Regions from separate parts of the Anabaena sp. WA102 genome, predicted to be linked through region 2. Evidence: predicted binding sites of a transcription regulator. Region 2 holds the regulator's gene; the other holds the start of a gene.
What was found. Region 2 encodes HrcA, which represses chaperone genes, less so after heat shock. Its sites were predicted from a motif close to TTAGCACTCNNGANTCNNGAGTGCTAA; they were not measured.

Region 1 (4,194 bases), 2.8 Mb from region 2:
TTTCGGTATCATAGTCGGAATCAGTTGCGGCTAACTGTTTACGAATTTGCTCAATCCGAATTTGGATTTCTGGTTTAGCAGCATTACCAGCCACAATGGTGGTATTTTCCTTGTCAATGTGGATTTTCTCCGCAGTTCCCAACATTTCCAAAGTGGCAGTATCTAAGCTTAAGCCAATGTCTTCAGAAATCATTTGTCCATCGGTGAGAATGGCAATGTCTTCTAACATAGCTTTGCGACGTTCGCCAAAACCAGGAGCTTTAATCGCAGCGATCGCTAATACACCACGCGCTTTATTCACAACCAAGGTTGCTAAAGCATCACCGTCTACATCTTCGGCAATAATCAATAAAGGTTGACCTGAACGGGCAACTTTTTCCAAAATGGGGACTAAATCTTGAATGCTGCTGATTTTTTTATCAGTAATCAGGATGCGGGCGTTTTCAAACTCTACTGTCATCCGTTCGTTGTTGGTGATGAAGTAGGGAGAAATATAACCTCTATCAACCTGCATTCCTTCTACCACTTCTAGTTCAGTAGTAAAGGATTTAGATTCTTCAACGGTAATAACACCGTCTTTGGTCACTTTCTCCATCGCCAGTGCTATCATTTGTCCAACTTCCGCATCATTACCAGCGGAAACTGTGGCAACTTGGGAAATGGCACTTCCTTCTACAGGTTTAGCGATATTGGCAATTTCCTTTACCAGCGCCTCAACGGTTTTATCAATACCCCGTTTTAAACTGATGGGATTTGTCCCCGCAGCTACATTCTTCAAACCTTCCTTAATCAAGGCTTGTGCTAGAACTGTGGCAGTGGTAGTCCCATCCCCAGCTATATCCTTAGTTTTTGATGCTACTTCCTGAATTAGTCTAGCGCCAGTATTTTCTAGAGGATCTTCTAGTTCAATTTCTTTAGCAACAGTGATACCATCGTTAACAATTTGGGGAATACCAAATTTTTTCTCTAATAGGACGTTACGACCTTTTGGACCTAAAGTGATTTTCACCGCATCTGCCAGGGCGTTAATACCCTTTTCTAAAGCACGCCGTGATTCTTCATTAAATGCAATAATCTTAGTCATGTTTTATTTTTCTATTGCTTCCATTAGACAATTTAGCACTCACTGACCAAGAGTGCTAATCCCTTTCCTCAATTTAGATTAACAATCAAAATCCCAAAATTGATTAATATTAACAGTTGATAAGTAGGTGAACACAATAAAACCAAACTGTGTAAAGAAATGTAAAATCGCCCAAACCCTCTTCACTCTTGCCTCTTGCCTTTTGCCTTTTGCCTTGCCATAACGACAATTTTCAACACCAACCTACTTACTTATGTTTGACCATAAAACTAATGATTATATTGGGAGCAGATGAACTTAGCAAACTCCCTTAAATCCCTTGGCATTGCTGACCCTAGCGGCTCCGGCTGGTTAGCTGTAGTATTTACGTTTCTATTAGCTTTAGTTGTCACCTGGCGTTTAATTCCCACAATTCGCAAATTTGCCTTAGAGGTAGGTTGGGCAGATCAACCCAACGCCCGACGATTGAATCAAGAACCTTTACCTAATGCGGGAGGTTTGGCAATCTACGCGGGTGTCATTGCGGCTTTGGTCTTAGCTAGTCTCTTGCGACCGATTGAACTGCAAGGGGTTTTAGCTCAGGTCTTAACGATTCTCCTCGGTGGTTCAATTTTAGTTTTAGTGGGCTTTATTGATGACCAGTTTGGCTTACCTCCGTCTGTGCGGTTATGGGCGCAGGTAACAACAGCACTTCTGTTGGTTGGTAATGGCATTAGCATCAAGGTTGCCTTTGGTACACCCATTGATTCCCTCTTGTCTATGGCGTTAACGGTGCTGTGGGTGGTGGGGATCACTAATGCTGTTAACCTCATGGATGGGATGGATGGTTTGGCTGGTGGCATCAGCTTTATCACTGCTATCAGTTTGTTAGGCGTGTCTGCCCAGTTTGATAATCGCGCTGCTGCTACTTTGGTTTTAGCGGCTTTGGGAGGGGCGGCGCTGGGCTTTTTACGCCATAACTTTCACCCCTCACACATCATTATGGGTGATGCTGGTGCATACTTTTTTGGCTATGTGTTAGCAGCAACCAGCATTTTAGGCAAACTCCAATTAAATACAATCTATGCCCTAATCCCGACGGTTTTATTTCTGCTGTTGCCAGTTATCGACACTACTCAAGTGTTTGTTCGCCGGCTCATGGCAGGCAAAAACCCTCTGAGTACACCAGGTAAAGACCACATCCATCATCGCTTGTTGGCTTGGGGACTATCCCAACGCAATGCAGCTTTTATCTTATGGTCAATTACTTTAGGTTGTAATTTACTGGCTATGAAAGTCCAGGGTATGAGTTTATCTGTGATGCTGGCTACTGCTGTCGGTATTATTTTGCTGTTAGGCTTTACCCTTGGACAAAGAATGTTGAATAATTCGTGAATAGGATATAGATCCCCGACTTCTTTGAGAAGTCGGGGATCTCTTTGAGAAGTCGGGGATCTGAGTATTATAAAACTACATCACCATACCGCCATCAACATTAAATACTTGTCCTGTGATATAAGCTGCGGCGGGATCTGCTGCTAAAAAGCGCACCATGCCAGCAATTTCTTCTGGTTTACCAAAACGCCCCAGGGGGATATATTGCAGGATACCATCGGCTTTGATATCGCTGGTCATGTCAGTGGTAATAAAACCAGGAGCAACGGCATTGACGGTAATGCCACGAGAAGAGAGTTCTTTAGCTACTGTTTTGGTAAAGCCAATTACTCCGGCTTTGGCTGCGCTGTAGTTGGCTTGTCCAGGGTTGCCCATTTGTCCCGCGACGGAAGCGATGTTAATAATCCGCCCGGAACGTTGTTTGAGCATAATTTTACTGATAGCTTTTGTACATAAAAATACTCCAGTTAAGTTAAGGTCTATGACTGCTTGCCATTCTGCTAATTTCATTCTTAATAGCAGGGTGTCACGGGTAATACCTGCATTGTTGACTAAGATATCCACGCGCTGGAATTTTTCTAAGGTGGTTTTAATGAGTGTATCTACTTGATTTTCTTGGGAAACATCTGCTTGGAGGGCGATCGCTTCTCCTCCTGCTGCTGTAATTTCTGCGACTACTTCCTCTGCTGCTGTGCTGGAACTAGCGTAGTTAACTACTACTTTTGCACCTTGAGATGCTAATTGGATAGCGATCGCTCTACCAATTCCCCGTGATGCACCTGTGACAATTGCAACCTGATCTTTTAATAAACTCATCTATTTTTCCTCAATTTTGTGGAGATACCGCGCTAATTATCTTATAATTTTAAGTTAGACGGAGGTGAAAAATTTATTGATGCAGTTAGTTAGTCAAGAATACATCGAAATTGCTGCTGATGTCCGAAGTGGAAAACCCCGAATTGCTGGTACTCGTATTGCGGTGGAGGATATAGCAGTTCTACATTTAAAACTAGGGTATTCTCTAGTAGAAATTGCTGGTAAATATGACTTGTCTCTGGCATCTGTTTATGCAGCAATGGCTTATTATTTTGATCATCGAGATGAGATTGATGCACGCACTGTGCAAGAGGATAAATTGGTTGAGGTACTGAAACAAAATTATCCTTCACGTCTTCAAGAAAAACTCAAACAGTTGAGAAATGAGTGAAAAAATTCGCTTTCATTTAGATGAAAATGCTGATCCGGCGATCGCGCTTGGGTTGCGTCGTTATGGAATTGATGTGACAACAACTAATAATGTGGGATTACGCACTCAATCTGATGAAGTCCAATTAGGGTTTATTCAGAAAACGCAACGAGTGCTGTTTACCCAAGATACAGATTTTTTGATTATTGCGAGTCGCCAGCTTGATATTTACCTCTTTATTTGCAACCAAGCAAATACTTCTTCAACTGTGATGATTAAATTCACACCTTCTAAAACTGGTAATCTATCTTTTCCAGTTAACAAATCTGGTAAAGTATTAGGCTGATAAACTAAAATTGAACGCTCACTTGGATCAAGCAACCAACCAAGTTTAGTACCATGTTTAATACAATGTAAAATATTACCAGTTACCTTAGTCTGACTTTGGCTAGGTGAAAGGATTTCAATTACCCAAAGAGGTGCAAAATTAATCCCACTGCTAATAATATCACCGCTTTCATCTAATGGTATTTGATCAGTAGCAATCACC
Region 2 (4,194 bases):
GGTTGGGGAATTGTCGCAATACTGTTTTGAAATTGGGGATTTTCTAGGAGAGATTTTTGCTTTTGACTCAAAACAGTTTTCAGGGTTTTTAAGTCGGAACTGAAAATTTCATAATTATCTAAGGTTGTATGCACTCCTTTAACTTTCGTGTCAACATTAATAGATGTGTTATTTTTACTTGTGGCTGTAATTTTTGTCCAAGCTGATATTTTTTGTTGATCTAAAGTTAGGGAACTAACATTAAAGCCACTTCTACTGGCAATATTATTTAAATGTGTGATTCCTGCTGCTAACCCTGGGGTTTTTTCGCTGACAAATAACCAATTAAGGGTTGTATTTTCCGAATTGGGTAATAAAGCTAAAGCGTATTCTCCCGTTACCCAATTGAAAATATCTGCGCTAAAGTTTAAATTCCAATGGTCTTGGATTGTTGCTAGGGGCTGTAGTAATCGAGCCGTACCATCTTTACTAGAACCGTAAATGCTTGCTGTCAGTTGCTTCCACAGTTTTGCTACATCGCTATTATCTAATTTACTCAAATTTGTGCCGGCGATCGCTAAAGCTGTTGATTCTGGAATATACTGTAATGCTCCCACAGGTTGAGATAGTGGTAAATATGAAGGTAAAATCTGGGAATTTGTGAAAAATGTACTTTCTGTGAGCAACCCTTGGGAGTTGAGAACGAAAGATAGAATTTGGCTATTATAAGTTGATTCTGCTAATTCTAACCCTTGCCATTTACCAACTTCCGGTAAATTTAAGAAAGTTATAGCTACAGCATTTTTAGAGATTTTTTGAGTAGCTTTTTGATATTCTAGAGAACTAATTAAGTTTAAATCTGGAGCTTGTAAATTATTAATTGCTTCCTTGATCACTTGAGGATGATTAGCCAGTAAAACAAAATTATTAACAACTGCACCAGCTAAATTATTTTGGATATTGGATATTGGATTTTGGATATTTACGCCTGATGAATATTCGGTATTATCATAAATAACCTTGACACCTTTGTAACGTTCAATTCCTAAATTAGTCCCACTAAAAGCCCGTTTAGAAAATAACAACTCCAAAAAATCACGGCTTTTCCCTGGTTTTGCAGTGGCAAGTGCCATTAAATACCCAGTCTGTAGTCCGTTCTCTGGATCACGGTCTATATCTATGGTAGTTACAGCTAGGGTAATTTCATCACCCAACCAGGGTTTAATATCATCTTGATAATCTATATTACTTTTTGCCAGTAGACGATTTTTGAGTTGAGAAAATTCTCCTTTTGGTGCTATTTTCTGTAACCCGTCGGGATTGATCAATAATGAAACCATTGCTGGTGAGGACTTGGAGACAAATATAGCCGCAGCGGGTTGAGAGTTGCGAACTACAAGACTAACTGGACTTTTTTCCGAAAACCAGGAGAATTTAGCTAAACAAACTAGTATAAGCGTAATTATGCCAGCTATAAGGAAACCAAGTTTAATATTTTTTGTTAAGTGTTGACTGTTCACATTCTTTATATTTTCTAGCTTTTCTGCAAACATGAATAGTATAGGATTTTTTAGAAAAACTGCATGACAAATACATCATTTGATCAACCCTTTTCCGAAATTACTGTTGAGGAACTAGCCAAACGGCTTGAAAATCATGAAGAACCCCTTCAGTTAATAGATGTGCGTGAACCCCAGGAAATTGCCATATCACGGCTAGATGGTTTTGTCAATCTTCCTTTAAGTGAATATGAGCAATGGAATCAACAAGTCCCTGTTCGCTTTGATGTCCACGCAGAAACTCTGGTTCTCTGTCATCATGGTATGCGTTCCGCTCAGATGTGCCAGTGGTTAGTTACTCAAGGATTCACAAATGTTAAAAATATTACGGGTGGCATTTCCGCTTATTCGATTTTAGTTGATCCTTCTGTGCCGCAATATTAGGGAACAGTAGGGGCGCAGGCCCTGCGCCCAGAATTCAGAAGGAATCAACAAGATATTTCATCATCGTATCCCTTCTCCGTAGGGGCGCAGGGCCTGCGCCCAGAATTCAGAAGGAATCAACAAGATATTTCCACCCCTACCCTCTACTGGCGCGGTCAAAATTTTGATCAATAGAAAATAATATTTTGTGACTAAAACCACAACTTAGGTTGATAGACTATGAGATAATACTGAAACAGAGAGAAATTCATCTTCTTTTTGGATTTCAGCTATGTAGTAATAACAAATGCAGCAAATAAATGCTGAAAGTAAATTTTGTGTTCAATTAATACAATATAAGTATATAATTTGCTATCTTACTTTAATTAATAATTAATTCTTTTTTCCATTTTTGCGGTAAAAACCACATTTTTTTCCAATTTTGATTAAGATTTGCCTTCAGTAAAAAAATCACTTATGCAAGTTCATCTGACTAATCGGCAACAGAATATACTTTATGCAACTGTACGTCATTATATTACCACAGCAGAGCCTGTTGGCTCTAAAGCTTTAATTGAAGGATTTGATTTAGGTGTTAGCTCGGCTACGATTCGCAGTGTGATGGGTGTTTTGGAAAAATCAGGGTTACTTTATCAACCACATACTTCTGCGGGTAGAATTCCTTCTGATTCTGGTTATCGTATTTACGTTGATCAATTAATTAAACCATCAGAAACTTTAGCAAAAGAGGTAGAAACCGTATTACAAAAACATCTGCATTGGGAAGATTGCAGTTTGGAGGCCTTATTACAAGGCGCTGCCCAAATTTTAGCAACATTGAGCGGCTGTATTACTTTAATTACTATGCCGCAACCCACAACCGCAAAGTTACGACATTTGCAACTGGTGCAAATTGAATCAGAGCGAATTATGTTAATTGTGGTGACAGATAGTTATGAAACCCATTCTAAGGTGATGGATTTATTTTTACATAATCCAGAAAGTAAACCAGAAGCGGAGGTAATTGATCATCAATTGCAGATTGTCTCTAACTTTTTGAATACTCATTTAAGAGGACAGAGTTTATTAGAAATAGGCTATCTTGATTGGAGTAAATTGGATCAGGAGTTTAGAGTTTATGGTGAATTATTAAAAAGTTCTTTGGTAGAATTGACTCATCGCGCTCTAGCACCAACAACTACACAAATTATGGTGCGGGGGATTGGAGAGGTTTTACGACAACCTGAGTTTTCTCAGGTACAGCAGGTACAGACAATTATGCAATTATTGGAAGAGGAACAAGACCAACTTTGGCATTTAATTTGTGAAGAAGCAGAAATGCACGATATGAATAAGTCTAAGGTAACAGTGCGAATTGGCACAGAAAATCCTCTTGAACCTATTCGGACTTGTACTTTGATTTCTGCTATTTATCGGCGGGGTTCTGTGCCAGTAGGAAGTGTGGGAGTTTTGGGTCCAACTAGGTTAGACTATGAGAGTGCGATCGCTGTAGTTGCAGCAGCAGCAGATTATCTCTCGGAAGCTTTTAGTTAATTTCCATAAATTCATGTTGAGAAAAATCACTTTTGGTCTATTATGGCTAGGATTTGTTTCCTATGCCTTTTTCTTTGCTCCTCCCGAACAACCTGATACTTTTGAGTTAATCAAAAATCTCTCTACAGGCAATTGGCAAGGCATTAATCCTCTGATTATATCTTTATTTAATATCATGGGGATTTGGCCTTTTATATATAGTGCAGTCGTCTTTTTTGATGGTAGAGGTCAAAAAATCCCAGCTTGGCCTTTCGCTAGTGGTGCTTTTGCATTAGGTGCTTTTGCACTTTTACCCTATTTGGCTTTAAGACAACCCAATCAAAAGTTTATTGGTGAAAAAAATTTATTTCTGAAAATCCTAGATTCTCGCATTTTAGGAATTTTATTAACTATAGGAGCGGCGGTTTTATTCGCATCTGGTTTACAAGGCGATTGGGGTGATTTTGTCCAACAGTGGCAAAGTAGCCGATTTATTCATGTGATGAGTTTAGATTTTGTGATGTTGAGTCTATTGTTTCCCACATTACTAGGAGATGATATGGCGCGACGAGGTGGGAAAGATAATCAATTATTTTGGTTATTTGTAATGCCTTTATTTGGAGCTTTGATTTATTTGTGTGTCCGTCCACCTGTAGAGATAGAAAATAAAATAGGAGTTGAGAAGCCTATAATCATCTAACTCCTAAACAATAAAATCAAAAAGGTGAGTATCCAGTTGTGAACATTTTATAACCCGATG

Region 1: a site for HrcA is predicted at 1,117-1,143, ahead of groL (chaperonin GroEL). Genes of this name have one in related genera too.

Annotation. Positions count from the first base shown of each region.
Region 1 covers NZ_CP011456.1:3,780,526-3,784,719, reverse strand. Annotated here, with positions in the region: gene groL (chaperonin GroEL) at 1-1,084, opposite strand, end outside; gene AA650_RS16520 (MraY family glycosyltransferase) at 1,376-2,458, shown strand; gene fabG (3-oxoacyl-[acyl-carrier-protein] reductase) at 2,534-3,274, opposite strand; gene AA650_RS16510 (DUF433 domain-containing protein) at 3,339-3,665, shown strand; gene AA650_RS28080 (DUF5615 family PIN-like protein) at 3,658-3,990, shown strand; gene AA650_RS16505 (Uma2 family endonuclease) at 3,873-4,194, opposite strand, start outside.
Region 2 covers NZ_CP011456.1:955,114-959,307, forward strand. Annotated here, with positions in the region: gene AA650_RS03830 (DUF3352 domain-containing protein) at 1-1,532, opposite strand, end outside; gene AA650_RS03835 (rhodanese-like domain-containing protein) at 1,563-1,922, shown strand; gene hrcA (heat-inducible transcriptional repressor HrcA) at 2,379-3,455, shown strand; gene AA650_RS03845 (hypothetical protein) at 3,469-4,134, shown strand; gene AA650_RS03850 (hypothetical protein) at 4,151-4,194, opposite strand, start outside.